DNA from 2 places in the Paenibacillus agaridevorans genome. Region 2 is predicted to be linked to the other one. Evidence: riboswitches for the same ligand, from Rfam matches in the RefSeq annotation. Region 2 holds a riboswitch; the other holds the start of a gene.
The links. A riboswitch is a leader RNA that binds a small molecule or an ion and turns the genes downstream of it on or off. The one in region 2 is predicted to bind ZMP and ZTP.

Region 1: it holds a riboswitch for ZMP and ZTP, as region 2 does, so the genes downstream of both, KJW29_RS13870 (bifunctional 5,10-methylenetetrahydrofolate dehydrogenase/5,10-methenyltetrahydrofolate cyclohydrolase) here and KJW29_RS16770 (GNAT family N-acetyltransferase) in region 2, are expected to answer to the same signal.

Annotation. Positions count from the first base shown of each region.
Region 1 covers NZ_CP075889.1:3,240,376-3,248,189, reverse strand. The annotation lists gene KJW29_RS13880 (iron chaperone) at 1-152, shown strand, start outside; gene KJW29_RS13875 (NAD(P)H-dependent flavin oxidoreductase) at 168-1,238, shown strand; ZMP/ZTP riboswitch at 1,329-1,408, shown strand; gene KJW29_RS13870 (bifunctional 5,10-methylenetetrahydrofolate dehydrogenase/5,10-methenyltetrahydrofolate cyclohydrolase) at 1,465-2,313, shown strand; gene KJW29_RS13865 (arsenic resistance protein) at 2,319-3,287, opposite strand; gene KJW29_RS13860 (TerD family protein) at 3,549-5,645, shown strand; gene KJW29_RS13855 (sensor domain-containing protein) at 5,773-6,555, shown strand; gene glpK (glycerol kinase GlpK) at 7,114-7,814, opposite strand, start outside.
Region 2 covers NZ_CP075889.1:3,965,382-3,973,195, reverse strand. The annotation lists gene KJW29_RS16795 (ABC transporter ATP-binding protein) at 1-85, shown strand, start outside; gene KJW29_RS16790 (ABC transporter ATP-binding protein) at 69-1,913, shown strand; gene tnpC (IS66 family transposase) at 2,268-3,845, opposite strand; gene tnpB (IS66 family insertion sequence element accessory protein TnpB) at 3,918-4,271, opposite strand; gene tnpA (IS66 family insertion sequence element accessory protein TnpA) at 4,265-4,594, opposite strand; gene KJW29_RS16770 (GNAT family N-acetyltransferase) at 5,106-6,215, opposite strand; ZMP/ZTP riboswitch at 6,265-6,346, opposite strand; gene KJW29_RS16765 (PadR family transcriptional regulator) at 6,578-7,246, shown strand; gene KJW29_RS16760 (ABC transporter ATP-binding protein) at 7,243-7,814, shown strand, end outside.

The DNA of each region.
Region 1 (7,814 bases), 730 kb from region 2:
TTGCAGATGAAATTGTACAAGCTGGACACGATCATACCAAAGAGCTGGTTCGCTTTAAGTGGAACCGTCCGTTTGACTACGACTTATTAGAGAAAATGATCGAGTTTAATATCCATGATAAGGCGGACTGCACGACATTTTGGCGCAAATAGTAGGGGAGGAAGAGCATGGAAACCGAACTGACACGCCGACTCGCCATTCAATACCCTATATTGCAAGCGCCAATGGCCGGTGGTCCCTCGACCCCGGATTTGGTTGCTGCAGTATCAAACGCCGGAGGACTTGGGAGCATCGGGGCAGGTTATCTTTCGCCAGAACAAATCAGGCAAACGATTCGGGAAGTCAAACAAAGGACGGATCGGCCCTTCGGCGTCAACTTGTTTGTCCCCACGCAGCCGACTACTGCTGCAGACGCCATTGCTCGAATGAACCATCATCTTGATAAATATCGCATAGAGGCAGGTATTGCGACCAATCCGTCAATCCCCAAGTACTCGGAGTCGTTCGAGGAGCAAGCGCAAGCCGTGATCGGAGAAAATGTACCCGTGTTTAGTTTCACGTTTGGCATACCGTCCCAGGACATCATGGAAGCCATGAAGCAGCATGGGATTCATGTCATCGGCACGGCAACGACAGTCGAAGAAGCTATTAAGCTGGAATCCGCCGGAGTAGACGCGATTGTGGCGCAAGGAAGCGAAGCGGGAGGACATCGAGGGACGTTTCTGCCGAGTAAGACCGACGCTCTGGTAGGTACTATGGCTTTGGTGCCTCAGATCGCGGATCATGTTTCGGTTCCGATTATCGCATCGGGAGGCATTATGGATGGTCGCGGGCTTGCAGCAAGCCTCGTTTTAGGAGCTTCCGCCGTGCAGATGGGAACCGCTTTTTTGGCAAGCCATGAGAGCGGCGCACATACCGCCTACAAAGGTAGGATTCTTACATCCAGCGAAGATGCCACCGAGGTCACATCCGCTTATTCGGGTAAAGCGGCGCGCGGCATTTTGACGGATTACATAAAGGATATGCGTACCTATCAAGGGGAAATCCCCGACTATCCGATTCAGCATGCAATGACGAGAGAAATTCGCCAGGCGGCTTCCAAAGCCAATAATCCAGAGCTTATGTCTCTCTGGGCCGGGCAGGGACTCCGGTTAGCCAAAGAATTCGGGGCAGCAGAAATCGTGGAACAGACGATGGAGCAAGCGCGCCTTCTTATGCGAAACCTGGGGAGACAATAGATGAATCAGCAGCCGGTCCTGGCGGCCGGCAATAAAGGAAACAAAAGGCTTGAAGTTGTTTGAAAGTTCGGACTATAATGGAGCTAGATGAAGGGTATGTGTGACTGGCGTAACGTGGGGTACCACGAGGGAGCACATATTTTATACGGCCGAACGCCTGGGCAGAGGTAAGGGGACTATCCCCTTGCCTCTTTATGTTTGAACAGGAGCAGAAAGGGCTGATGAAATGAAAGAAGAAAAGTTGATCTTGGACGGTAATCGCGTTGCGACCGCTATGAAGGAGGGAGTAGTCGAACAAATCAAACGTCTCTCCGAGAAAGAAATCGTCCCGTGTCTGGCAACCATTCTGGTTGGCGACGATCCGTCGTCAGCCACTTATGTCCGAATGAAAGGAAATGCATGCGCCAGACTTGGTATACGCTCCATCCGTGTTGAACTTCCTTCGACTACCACGACAGAAGAGCTGATTGCGGAAATAAACAAGCTTAACGATGATCCCCATGTTCATGGCATCTTGTTGCAGCATCCCGTTCCTCCTCATATTGACGAAAGGGCTGCATTCGAGGCAATCCGAATAGAGAAAGATGTAGACGGGGTAACCACGCAAGGATTCGCTCAGAACGCCTTTGGTTTCGCCGATTTTCCTTCGTGTACGCCAGCCGCGATCATCGCCATTTTGGAATACTACAATATTCCGATTGAAGGAAAACATGCCGTTGTAATCGGAAGAAGTCCGATCCTTGGGAAACCGGTATCCGTTATGCTCCTAAACAGAAATGCGACAGTGACAATATGTCATTCCAAAACGGCCAATCTGGCAGGGCTGGTTCGTTTAGGCGATATCGTAGTTGCTGCTGTCGGCAAGCCGAATTTTGTTCAGGGAGACTGGATCAAGCCGGGAGCCGTAGTCGTCGATGCCGGCTACAACAAAGGCAATATCGGAGATGTCGATTACGAAGCTTGTCTGGAGAACGCCTCCGCGATAACTCCCGTTCCGGCTGGCGTTGGACCCGTCACTATTGCTGCATTGCTCAAACATACGGTCGAAGCGGCTGAACGGTTTTTAACGAAGTAGATGCTCTAGTGTCTGTCTCTGAGCAGAATCCCGGGAACAACGCGGATGTAAATAAGTTCCCCTACAAGCTCTACAATGGTTTGAGTGACGATTACGGCCGACGCCAACCCGTTTAATGGTTCGGGCAATGCAAGCGCAAAAGGCAGGACGACCAGGGAGTTGCGTGTCCCGCTACTAAAGATCAGCGCTCTCCCTGCTCCGACATCCAGCCGGAAGATGCGCGCAACGAAGCGGGCGACTAGCGGGACAATGATCATATAAGCAACGTAGACGGGAATGGCTTGACTGATATAATCGATGGATTCGTATAGTTTGCTGATTTGCGAAGCTACGACGACGAACAGCGTCAGCGCCATAAAAGGAACCGGCAGCCATGCTGCGGCGTCAAGAAATACGATGCCGCGCGGCTGCCTTTTCGCCCATAGCTGCGTTAGAAGAGCAAGGAGCAGAGGGACCGCGATGAGGCCCAAAAAAGCCTCCAGAAAGGGCTGCACGCTCACAACTTCAGCTGTTTGATTTCCCATGAATACCCAGAGGTAAAAGGGCAGCAATATCATTTGAGAAACAAAAAGCAATGGCGTTGCAACCAGAATAAGTTTTTCGTCCCCGCGGCCAAGATGCGTAAAAACGATGACGTAATCTATGCAGGGTGTAAGCAAAACTAGAAATACGCCTAATAAAAGGGCCGGGTCGGCCGGAAGAAACCGGGTTAACCCCCAAACAATGAGGGGAACGGCTATGTAATTCATGATTAAAAGAGCGTAAATAAACTGTCGATTCGTTAAGGATTCTTTTAGACGAAGGAACGGTATTTGCGCAAACATGCCGAACATTAAGATGGCAAGCACAAGCGAAATGGAACGGTCTAAATAACCGCTTGCTTGCGGCCATATCAAACCTGCTCCAGCTGCAATCAAGAGAATAATCGCATAGAGCCATACTTGATTTTTCTCCAGTTGTTCCCGTGCACTCATTGTCTCTGTTCCTTCCCCTCTATACATCGTTTTGTAAGTATAGCTTTGAAAGGGTTGCGGTGTAAATAACGGTGATCAAGCGGATCGTAATACTTTTGCCCTGTTCGGGTCCATGGAAAAATGAGATGATGCATTCATCAGGGCTCAGACGTTTCGGCCAAGGGCTCTGATCTTCAGGCTATTGCGATCCTTCCTTCTAACTCAAATTGGCGAATTAGGGCGCAGCTTTCCTGAAGATTTTTTAATTGGGGTGAGCTAACGATGATCCATGGTATGTATTTGCGCCGGAAAAACAAGGTAGTGGTGGAAAGGCTAAGCGGAGATCCCGTCTCCAAGGCGTGGTTGGCTACCGCTTCGAAAAATATCGAAAGCCTAGGATATCGCTTCTCGCCCCGCTTAATCAGTGAAGTGAGCAAAATGCCGTCGGAAGCATTTGGCGTATTTTATAACGAGTTAATTGTTCAACTGAAGGTGATGGTTGGAGCCCAAGTCGAATATCGGCCGATGTACCCGGGGTTTCCCACGCAAATGATGGAGGAGTCCGAGGCGGACCTGTATTTAAACGCCCTGTATCATTACTTTACGCTAGATCTTCCCCTGTACGATAGTAAGAGCAGGCAACCGCTAGCGGAGGAGAGCCCCCTTAAAGTCATTGATCTGGGAACGAAGGCAGAATTCTATGTTTTGATTCATCAGCTTATGCAAGCCAAGGGCTCGATTTCCGAGACTGACAAAACGGATATCGACAAAACGATCCAACAGGCCGGAGCAGAGGAGTTAAGCGAGTTTCTACCTGCCGAAATTCCATTTAAGGAAAATGCCGCATTTGTAGCAGGATCGCTTCTCAAGCATCGCAAAGCGGATCCGAAGGTGATCGGCCGATACATAAATACGGCGACCGATGTTTTACGGCTGGCCGTCGCTTGGTCGGACGGGGATTTAAGCTTGGCCGAAGCAACCCGATTCCGTAAATTCACGCGCCCGGAAAGAAAGCTGCTGCTCGCCCTGCTGGAACAATGTTACCCCATTACGGAAGATATGCTGAGATTTAAGCAACGCTGGATTCGCCTTGGGGAAATTCTTCATCCTTCCGAATATAAGAACCGTTACTCTCGGTGCCATGAAGCTTTTGATATACTGCGTAATCATAAGCCGTTCCCTACTTATGGCGGCAGCGTCGAGCTCGCATTCCAATGGAAGCAAGTTTGGTCGTTGATCGATCTGTTGATGCAACGTCCGGGCGAATTCGCCAGAAGGCTGGATCAACTCACGCGTATGACGGAACACGCGGATTACGTGATACTCGCCTTTGAGGAAGTCGTCCATGAGATTTCGACGCCGGTATTGCTGCAGGTGAAGTGCCATTTCGTACATCGCACGGAATTCCGCGGACTGCGAACTTTTTTTCCGAAAGGTAATGTAGCCAAAGCGTTCGTCATCCCTAACGCGCTCCCCGAGATCCCTGGCGAGGTATGCAAGTCGATCGTAGACGTATGCGAGCATGAACTGATCAGCCGCTTCTCTGCACTGCCCCCGCTGGGTAAGACGTTCATTGATCAGCGATTAAGCACGTATCTCGTTCCGTTTTCCCAACGTTCGGCTAGCAAGGCTTTGCGTACGATCGTTCGCGGGAGCCGTGTCCCGATGCCCAAGGGGGATACCGTTCGCTTCTTTAACTGGTGGAAAGAAGGGGTAGTGGATGGACAGCCGACGGGACGAGTCGATATTGATTTGTCTGCCGTCCTATATGATCGCAATTGGAACTATATCGAGCATATCTCCTACACGAACCTGCGTTCCTCGAAGTATCTGGCCGTTCACAGCGGAGATATCGTGTCTGCTCCTAGTGGCGCATGCGAATTTATCGATCTCCATATCCCATCGATCGTCGAATACGGCGGACGGTACGTGGTCGCTGCTTTGCAAGCCTTCACCGCGCAGCCGTTTTGCGATTTGCCGGAATGTTTTGCGGGGTGGATGATACGCAGGAAGCCGGGTTCCGGAGAAATCTTCGAACCGTCTACGGTGGTCGACAAGATCGATTTGACTGCGAATACAACGATTGCGATTCCCGTCATTCTGGATTTGGCGGAGCGGGTAATTATCTGGAGCGACCTTGCTCTTACGAGACACCCAGACTACAACAATAACGTAGAGGGAAACAAACGGGGGATGTCGCTAATGGGTCAAGCAATGAGCAGGCTTAGAAAGCCGGACTTGCACGATCTGTTCCGGCTCCATGCGGTGGCTAGAGGCGAAATCGTGGATGACAGGGAGCAGGCGGAGTCGATCTTCGCGGTCGATGGAGGAGTCACCCCATTCGATATCGAAGAGATCATGAGCGAATATCTGGCGTAGACTGAGATGAAAGGCAAATAAAATGCTATCGGCGACGGCACGACGATTCGGATTCTCGAACTAGACCTAAGTCCGGCAAACATTCCGTTCGTCAGGAGGAGGATTCTATTAAGAGAAAAGGGCTACAATGAGAGCAACAAAACGAGAAAGCGTGGTTGCCATTATGAGAAAACCTAGCGCCTTAATAGCGTGGAAAATGCTTGTCCTGTCGCTCCCCAAAGGAATCGCGGCATTTGTCATCATCGTAGCGGGATTATCCGCAAGCCTGCCGTTGTCGGTATTTTTGATCGGATTGCCTTTGCTGGCGGCAACGCTGGTCTTCTGCCGGTCAATCATGCTTGGCGAGATGAGATACGCGACTGCCTGGCTGCAAGGAAAGGAATATCCCGAAGCCTCGGCTCCTTCGGAAGCGACAGCCGGCGAACAGCAGGGATGGCGGGCATGGCTGTTGTCCGTCCTGAAGGATGGCAGATCGTATCGCGGTATTCTGTTCGGGATCCTGCAGCTGCCAATCGGCATAACGGCATTCACCTTCGCCATCGTGTTGCCCGTTACGGCTCTGGCGGTCATGCTCTCGCCGGCAGCTTACGAAATAAGCATGCGATTGTTTGATTTTAACTTGTTCGCAAGCGATTGGAGATTCGACGAATTGTTTGGGTGGGAGATGAACTCCGCCCAGCGCTCGTGGGTTGCCGGCGGAGTCGGCTTGGTATTTATGCTGCTATTGCCGCCCCTGATGCGAGGGCTTGGCCGGTTGTATGCAGCCTGGATTCTTAGCGTCTCGGGCCCTGAGCCCGTCAGCCGTCCTAACCCCGAATCCGCGTACGAAGGAGGAAAGTTCCCTTTCTCCTTGGAAAACCATGAAATCGGAGCCTTTCATCCCGAACGCAGTATTCCGCCGGTGAGCTAAGCACGACTAGACGCAATAGAGAAAGCTGAGGCGGTCCCAAAAGTGTTCGCAGGATATGGGAACGTCCCAATTTATACGTGAAAGGACCTCAAATTCCACTGTAAAGTGGGAGATGAGGTCCTTTTTCTTGAAAAAAGCGCGATTGCTCCTCCTCGAGAGACTTCAAGATCGTGGTATCCTCCCTGTAGCAGCAAGTGCGCGGAGAGACCAAGCGTATACCGCATCAGAAAATAGAGGGAAAAGCTCCCTTTAATCTGGATAAAACGGGATATCCGCTCGATTTAGAGGGAAAAACGCCATTTAATGGGGGAGATTCCGACCGAATCCAGCGATTCGACCTGGATTAGAGGTAGGATTTCCCACTAAAGGGCATGCAAGTGCGCAGACGGGGCCAATAGAGGGCGTTTTTCCTCTTATTCGAAAGAAGGGTGATCGAACAGACAAGAATAATGTTTTTAGCCTTTTTTGGCGCCAATCTATAACGCACTCGTGCGATTCTGTAAGTCGTTCTGATCCTGAAAGGAGCGTCACCGCATGTTGCGTTGATGCTCCTTTTCGTCAAAGCTGGCTGCCGATAACGGATTCCACGGCCTTCTTCCAGCCGGAATAATGCCGTTGCCGATCGGCGGGATCCATGGCGGGAAGGAAGGACGTCCCTTGCTCGGCTATACGGCGCAAGTCATCCAGCGAGGACCAAATGCCCACCGCGAGCCCGCCCATATAGGCCGAGCCCAGGGCGGACAATTCGGCTGCGCCTGCTCGTTTGACTTCAATATGCAAGAGATCCGACTGGAATTGCATAAGGATACCGTTGCTTGATGCCCCGCCATCCACCCGAAGCTCGCGTAGTTGGATAGCTGTAGCATGCTGCAACAAGTCAATGGCATCTTTGACTTGATAGGCGATGCTTTCCAGCGCGGCTCTTGCGATATGGGCTTTGCCCGTTCCCCGGCTCATCCCTACAATCGCCGCGCGCGCATCCGGCTGCCAATAAGGAGCGCCAAGACCGACGAAGGCCGGAACGAGGTAGACGCCTTCATTATCGGGAGCCTGCATTAGCAGTGCATCAAGCTCGGAAATCGATTGAAACAAGCCGAGGTTATCCCGCAGCCAGTTCATGCTGTCGCCCGATGTTCGGATAATCGCCTCCGCCGCGTAAGTGACCTTACCGCCTTGCCCCCAGGCGATGGCTTGGACCAACCCCTGCTTCGAAGCCGACGGCTTGAAGCCGGTATTCATCAGGACGGACGTGCCCGTAC
Region 2 (7,814 bases):
GGAATTGCTGGCCAAAAACGGCTTGTACCGGACGCAGCACGACATACAGGAAGAGGGGACGATGCGGAATGGCACAGGCCATTAACAATTGGCAGATGGACCAGAAGGCCGATCTGTCCGCGCCTCAGGTCAAGCCGAAGTACATCTCGACGTTTAAGGCGTTATCCGGTTATATCAAAGAACATCGTCTGACGTTCGCGGGATTTATCGTTTGTACGCTTATCGCCATTACGGCGGAGCTGCTCCAGCCATACTTGGTCAAGATCGCGATCGACGATAATTTGATGTCGGGAAGGAACGATTACAAGGGGCTGCTGCTCGTTTGCGGCATTTATATGGCTTTATCCTTATTAAGTTTAATATTTTCCTACTTGCAAAATAACTTGCTCCAGAAGGCCGGCCAAAGCATCGTCGCCAGCATACGGAAGCGGTTGTTCGCGCATATCGGCAAGCTGTCGATGTCCTACTTCGACCGCGTCCCGAGCGGCAGCCTCATTACCCACGTATCCAGCGATACGGAGGCGATCAACCAATTCTTTAACCAGGTCGTGCTGAGCTTGTTCCGCGACGGATTGACGTTGTTGTTCATTTTGGTGCTCATGTTCCAGCTCGACCCGCAGCTGACGCTGTATTGCCTCATTCTCGTTCCGATTATAGCGGGCATCGCGATCGCCTTCCGTTCCTTCATGCGCGAAACGTACCAGATGGCCCGAACCCGGCTGTCCCGGCTTGTGGCTTTCGTGGCGGAGAACTTGTCCGGGATGAACCTGATCCAGGTCTTTCATCAGCAGGATGAGCAGAAGCGGCAGTTCCGGGAGCGGAACGATTCCTACTTCCGCGCGAATGTAAGGGAAATCCGGACCAATGTCGTATTCAACCGCACGTTCGAGATCTTGAACAACATCGCGATCGCTTTCGTCGTCTGGCTCGGAGGCCGGGCCGTGCTCGGTCAGGAACTGGAGTTCGGCGTGTTGTATGCTTTCATCACGTACATTCGCATGTTCTTCCAGCCGATCAATACGATTACGCAGCAATGGAATACGCTGCAGTCCGCCACGGTGGCGATCAATCGGGTCTGGAGCATCTTCGCCATTAAGCCGGAAGTAGACGATAAGGCGGAGACCGTTCCCTTTAAGAGGGAAGAGATAAAAGGAAAAATAGATTTCAACGGGGTCACATTCGCCTATGGCGACGGAGCTCCCGTTATCAAGGGCCTCGATCTTCATGTAAGCGCAGGAGAACTGGTCGGCATTGTCGGCACGACCGGCGCGGGCAAAAGCTCGCTGATCAGTCTGTTATGCCGATTCTATGACGTGAGCGCGGGGAGCGTCCTCATTGACGGCCACGACGTGAGGGAGATACCGCAGCGGGATCTTCATCGAATCGTCGGGCTTGTGCAGCAGGAGCCCTACCTGTATTCGGGCACCGTGCTCGACAATGTGCGTTTGTTCGATCCCGGCATATCCCGCGAAGAGGTCATCGAGGCTTGCGAATTTATCGGAGCGGGCGAGATCATCGGGCGGATGAAGGATGGCTACGACACGCGCCTGTCCGAACGCGGCAGCGGGTTGTCCGCCGGGGAGAGGCAGTTGATCTCCTTCGCGCGGATCATCGTGTTCAAGCCGAAAATTTTGATTCTCGACGAAGCGACAGCCAATCTCGATTCCCATACCGAGCAGCTGATTCAGAATGCGCTAAAGCTGGTTGCAGTCGGCCGCACGACGCTGGTAATCGCCCACAGACTGTCGACGATTATGGGAGCGGACCGCATTCTGGTCATGAGCAAGGGCGAGATCGTAGAGCAGGGAACGCATCAAGGGCTTCTGGACGCGGCCGGCTATTACGAGGAGCTGTACCGTCATTCCCAGGGGGAGCATGACGCTGCCGCGAAGGAGAGCGTTCAATCCAGGTAGAAGGGTATCAAACGGAAATTGGGGGCTGTCCCAAAAGATATAAAATAATAGCGAGACAGTAATGCACATAGACACGGAAAGGGTCGGTCAGGATACCAATCCTTGACCGACCCACAGCAACAAAAACATCCCATAGGCGTATTTAACGACTATGGGGCTCGTAACAGCAACAAAAACATCCCATAGGCGTTATTAACGACTATGGAGCTCGTAAAAGCGATAAAAACATCCCATAGGCGTTATTAACGACTATGGAGCTCGTAAAAGCGATAAAAACATCCCATAGGCGTTATTAAGTAAGCGTCAAATAGCCCCCACCTTGAAATCAAGATGAGGGCTATTGTTTTGGCAAGTTTACTCTTGTTTAAATATGCGGCAAGTTAGCGGTAGCGATGATGACCACGGAAGAAGCCTGTCCAGTGCATACGGATCTTTAGGATCGGCTAACTGAGGTAGCTGTTCAAAAAGATACTGAAGGTACTTGAACGGATTTAATCCATTCTCCTTCGCTGTTTCGATAACGCTGTAGATCGTCGCACTTGCCTTTGCACCTCGCGGTGTATTGGCAAACAACCAATTCTTCCGTCCAATGACGAATGGTTTAATCGCGCGTTCACTCCGATTGTTGTCGATCTCCAGCCGTCCGTCTTTCAAGAACACCGTCAGCTTCTCCCACTGATTGATACTGTAGGTGATCGCCTCTCCGAGCTTGCTCTTTGGCAATGCCCGCGAGCGCTGCTGCTTCAGCCACACCAAATAAGCATCCAAAAGGGGGAGACTCCACTCCTGACGGATGGTGTAGCGTTCTTCGGCTGCCGCCTTGACCAGCTCGCGCTCGATCGCAAATAGCTGGTTACAGAAGGCAAGTCCTTGCTGGGCTGCGGTCGTTGTCTTATCTTGCGTAGGCGGCAACGCTTTTAATGCCTCGTCGAACTTCCGGCGTGCATGGGCCCAGCATCCAACAAGTGTCACGTCCTTGACCTTGTGATAGCCGGAATAGCCGTCCACATGCAGGTAGCCGCTGAAACCTTCGAGGAAGTTCCTCGGGTGCTCGCCGCCGCGCGTCGACCGGTAGTCGTAGAGGACGATTGGCGCATCGGTACGGCCCGTACGATACAGCCACATGTACGAACTGGATGACGCGGACTTGCCGGGCTCCTGCAGAACTTGCAGTGTCGTCTCGTCGGCATGCAGAATGTCCTTGCTCAGCAAGTGCGCACGCATGCGGTCCGTGAGAAGCGACAGCCACTGCTCCGATCCGTAGATCATCCAGTTTGCCAGTGTTTGGCGCGATAGCGTAAGTCCGAGCCTTGCGAATTGCTGCTCTTGACGATAGAGCGGCTGGCTGTCCACATACTTCTGGCTCATGACATGCGCCACAATGGACGGGGACGCCAGACTGCCCGGCTGAATCGGTTTAGGCATGGGCGCCGTAACGACGGGCGTGCGAATCTCTTTCCGCTCACAGTGGCGGCACGCATAGACCTGCCGCACATGACGGATGACCTTCACCTCCGCCGGGATAACAGCAATCTCATTACGCGTTTCGGTGCTCATCTCATGGAGTCCACCGCCACAGCACGAGCAGAATTGCTCAGACTCCGGCAAGGCATAGTGGATCGTCTCGACAGGGAACTGATCCAGCTTGGCTTCCCGGTTGCCAGAGGTCTTCTTCCGGCTGTACGTGACCGTCTCGACGTCTGGCTCTTGAGGAGCGGACGCAGCAAGCACTTCAGCTTCGTTAAACAGATTCATCTCCAGTTGGTCGGGATGCGTCTTCTCGCTGGAAGCGCCGAAGCGCTTCTGCTGAGCCAAGCGAAACTGCTCTTCATACCATTTGAGCTTCGCAGAGAGCTCGGCAATTTGCTGTTCCTGCTTTGAAATTTGCTGCTGGAGTATTTCGGGGTTAGGGGTTTCCGTTCGCTTTTCCATACCGTATGATTTCGATAACGCGCAGGCAAGTACCTGCTGCCAGGTATGACAATTTGCGTAAGAAATGATTTGTTAAATGACTACTTCGGCCCGTACTTTCGGATGCGCCTGCCGTTGACTTAGCGATAGCCCGTCAAGCAGCCAGCGAAGCTCGCGGTTTGTGATCGCAACAGGCTCCCCATTTGCCTGCGGCCACTGGAACGTACCGCGTTCGAGCCTGCGGTAGTACAACCAGAATCCGTTATGCTCCCAGTACAATATTTTAAGTTTGTTACGTTCACGGTTGCAGAAAACGAACAGCGCCGGAGAAAAGGGACTCATCCCGAGTCCTTCTTGGACGAGTGCGGCAAGGCCGTCGATGGATTTACGTAGATCCGTGCTGCCACAAGCTAGATAGACGGGCTTTGACGTGATTTCGTTTAACATACTGGATCGGCCCCCAGTGCTCGAACAACTTCGCGGAGCAAGGCGGGCTCAAATCCCGCATCGACTTCGATGACGACTGCACCGATCTGAATGCGAAGTGAACGGCACGGCGCCGGTTTCACTTCAGGAGTCACCTGAACAGGAATGAAGGTCGTCTGTTTAACGGAAGAAGATGGGGGTGACTCATCCAGCTTCTTCATCCATGTGTAAAGTTGACGGCGGTCGATTTGATTGGCTTTGCACCAATGTGTTGTCTTTTCGCCACTTGCACGAAATGCCTCGACACGAGCTTCCCATTTCATTCGAATCTCTTCTCTGCTCATAGAAAAATCCTCCTCAGAATGGCTATTGAGGAGGATTATCTCATAACGATCGCTCGATTCGAAGGTGGGGACAGTTTGACGCTTACGTTATTAACGACTATGGAGCTCGTAACAGCAACAAAAACATCCCATAGGCGTTATTAACGACTATGGAGCTCGTAACAGCAACAAAAACATCCCATAGGCGTTATTAACGACTATGGGGCTCGTAACAGCGACAAAAACATCCCATAGGCGTATTTAACGACTATGGGGCTCGTAACAGCAACAATAGCGACGTTTCGGCTGCCGAAGGTAAGCCTTGAGGTCGGGTGGTTTTCGCTCGCTCACAATTTGCTTAAGATGGCGGCAATAGACCAAAAGCCAAAAATGGCGGTGAAGGGATAATGAACTGCACCGCCATTTCTTCATTTTTGAGGTTTCATTCATCAAGTGAGCTATTTCAACAAGCAACTCCTTCGATTTTGCAGACTGCTCAGATCGTGGGTCCATGACGAAGGATGCATGTGGCTCAGTGGCGGGTTGCCTTTCCTAGAATCTCCCTCTCGTACAAATTGGCGCTCCAGAGGCTCTCGTCGAAGCGCCCCTGCAAGACAAATCCGAGACTGAGGTAGAAGGCATTAAGGCTAGGGTTGTCAGCCATGCAGTCGAGGCGCAGCCAGCTTTTTCCCCTGTCCCCAATATAACTTTCCGCGTATCGAATAAGCTCACGGCCGATTCCTTCTCCTTTTCGTTTGCGTGAGACGCATAACCGATGAACGTACCCCGCGTCATCATGAAATTGCTCTCCCCATATTTCCTCGCGCCCCCAATGGACAGAGAAGCAACCCACCGGCTCATTCCCAAATGCCGCGACGAACACTTCATGATCCCGGACGAATGCTTCGACAATCTCGCGTTCGAAGCTTTCAACCCGCCATTGCCAGAAGCCATGCGCCGAATGAATCCATTGCGCTGCATCAATAAGCAAGGAGCGGATACAGTCGACGTCTTCAGCCGTTGCTCTTCGGATAGCGAGTGCTTCGGAAGGCTCACGTCTCCAGTTATGCTCCAGCCTTGACGCAGTATCGATCGCCAGTTCCTCCCCGTGAAGCTTCGCGATAAGATGCAAAGCGGCATCTATTCCGGCCGTAACGCCTGCAGATGTAATGATGCGGCCATTGTCCACGTATCGGACGTTCTCCACCAGCGTTGCGCTCGCCGGTGCGCACTCCTTTAGCAAATCCATGGCTCGCTGATTGGTGGTCGCGCGCAATTCATCGAGAAGTCCGGCCTTGGCGAGCAGCAGAGCCCCCGTACAGACAGAAAGCGTAAATGCAGCCCGTCGTGAAGTTTCGTTGATCCAGTCGGTCAACTTTTCATTGTGCATCTCTTTGCGTGCCCCCCAGCCTCCCGGAACGATCAGAATGTCCGGCACCGGACATTCTGAGGAAACGAAGTCAGGTTGAATTGTCAAACCGCTGATTGTCCGAATCGGCGCGTTCGATTCCAGGGCGACCGTATAAACCTGAAAGTGCTGCCCCCAGTTGCTCGCCACTGCGAACGCTTCGAACGGACCTGTCACGTCCAAAGCATCCACTTGTTCATACAGCAGCACTGCTACTTTTTTCGCCTTTCTCATCCGACACTCTCCTCGAAAAATAGAAAAGCATTTGGTTACAATCAACCAAATGCTTTGCCCAGGCGAACGGCTAGTTTGACGAATGCGCTCCCCCGTAGTGATCTACGTTCTCGCCAGTTACGCATCCCATTTATTTAATGTTTATTATAAATCTAGTGATTGGTTGAATCAACATCAATTTTCGGAATATTCGAACTTGAATATGGCCGTCGGTCGAGAAAAGCAAAAGAAGATAGGTTACCGACCGCGCGAATGCAATACATTCGGTCTAATCATTTTGTTTATCCATACAATTGCCATAATACGATATATCGTATAGAATTTAAAATAATACGATATATCGCATTGGAGGTGTTCGCGATATGAGCGAGCAATGGCAACCGGAGGAACGATTGTTTCTCCATCTGGGCAACGAACGCGACACGAGCGGTTCCGGCAGACGCTACTTCACCAGAGGCGGCGTGAAATATGCGCTGTTGGAGCTGCTTTCGCACGAGAATATGCACGGCTATCAAATGATGAAGGCGCTTGAAGATCAGTCCGGCGGCACGTATAAGCCCAGCGCGGGTTCCGTCTATCCGACGCTGCAGATGCTTCGGGATCAAGGCTTGGTAGAGCCGTTCAAGCAGGAAGGCAAACGCGTTTTTCAAATTACGGAAGAAGGCAGAAGCTACTTGCAAGAGGAGCTGAGCCGTGCCGAATCGTCCGAAGCCGGCGCATCGGGAGAATGGGAGACGAGGGATCGAGTGCGAGAGGGGCAGGACGAGGAAGGCGAATCGCAAGAGCCGGGCGGCGTGCGACGCAATCGCAGGCTGACGCCTGCCGGCAAGGAGCTGATCCATTTGCTTAAGGCGGCGGAGCGGGCGGCGCTTGCTGACGCAGCCCTTGCAACGCGGCTTCGAGAGGCGCTCGCGGCATTGAGGAGCGAACTGCGGGGAATTACGGGGGAGACGGATTCCGGGATCGTGGGAGCCGTTGTTGAATCCGTTAACGATGTGGCGGGAAGAGATCCCGGGGAGGGAGCGGAATGAGCGGCAATGCCAATCCGACAGGCGCCTATCGTCCCGGCAGAGGAATGGGCATGGGCAGGTTCGGCACCGGCGAGAAGGCGAAGCCCGCCAGCATCTATGGCATGTTCGCCCGAATCTATTCGCATGCGCGTCAGGAGTGGCGCGCGATTGCTTTGGCCGTCGTATGCGTCATCGGCGTGTCGCTGCTGGAATTTATCGTTCCGCAGCTTACGAGGTATACGATCGATCAGGTTATCCCCGGCAAGCAGTACGACAAGCTGTTCTACATCGGAGCAGGCGTGTTGGGCTCCGCTCTGGCGCTTGGTTTGCTGCGGTACCTAAGCACGTCGCTGATGGCGACAATAGGGCAGACGGTGCTTTACAAATTCCGCAACGATCTTTATCGCCATATGCAGAACCTGGACATCGCCTTTTTCGATCGTAATCGAACGGGAGATCTGATGTCGAGGGTCACAAACGACGTTGGCATCCTGCAGCAGCTTATCTCCTCGAGCATGATGCAGCTGTTTACCGATTTTTTCACTTTTACGGCGATTGCCGTCTATATGCTTTGGATCGATTGGCGGCT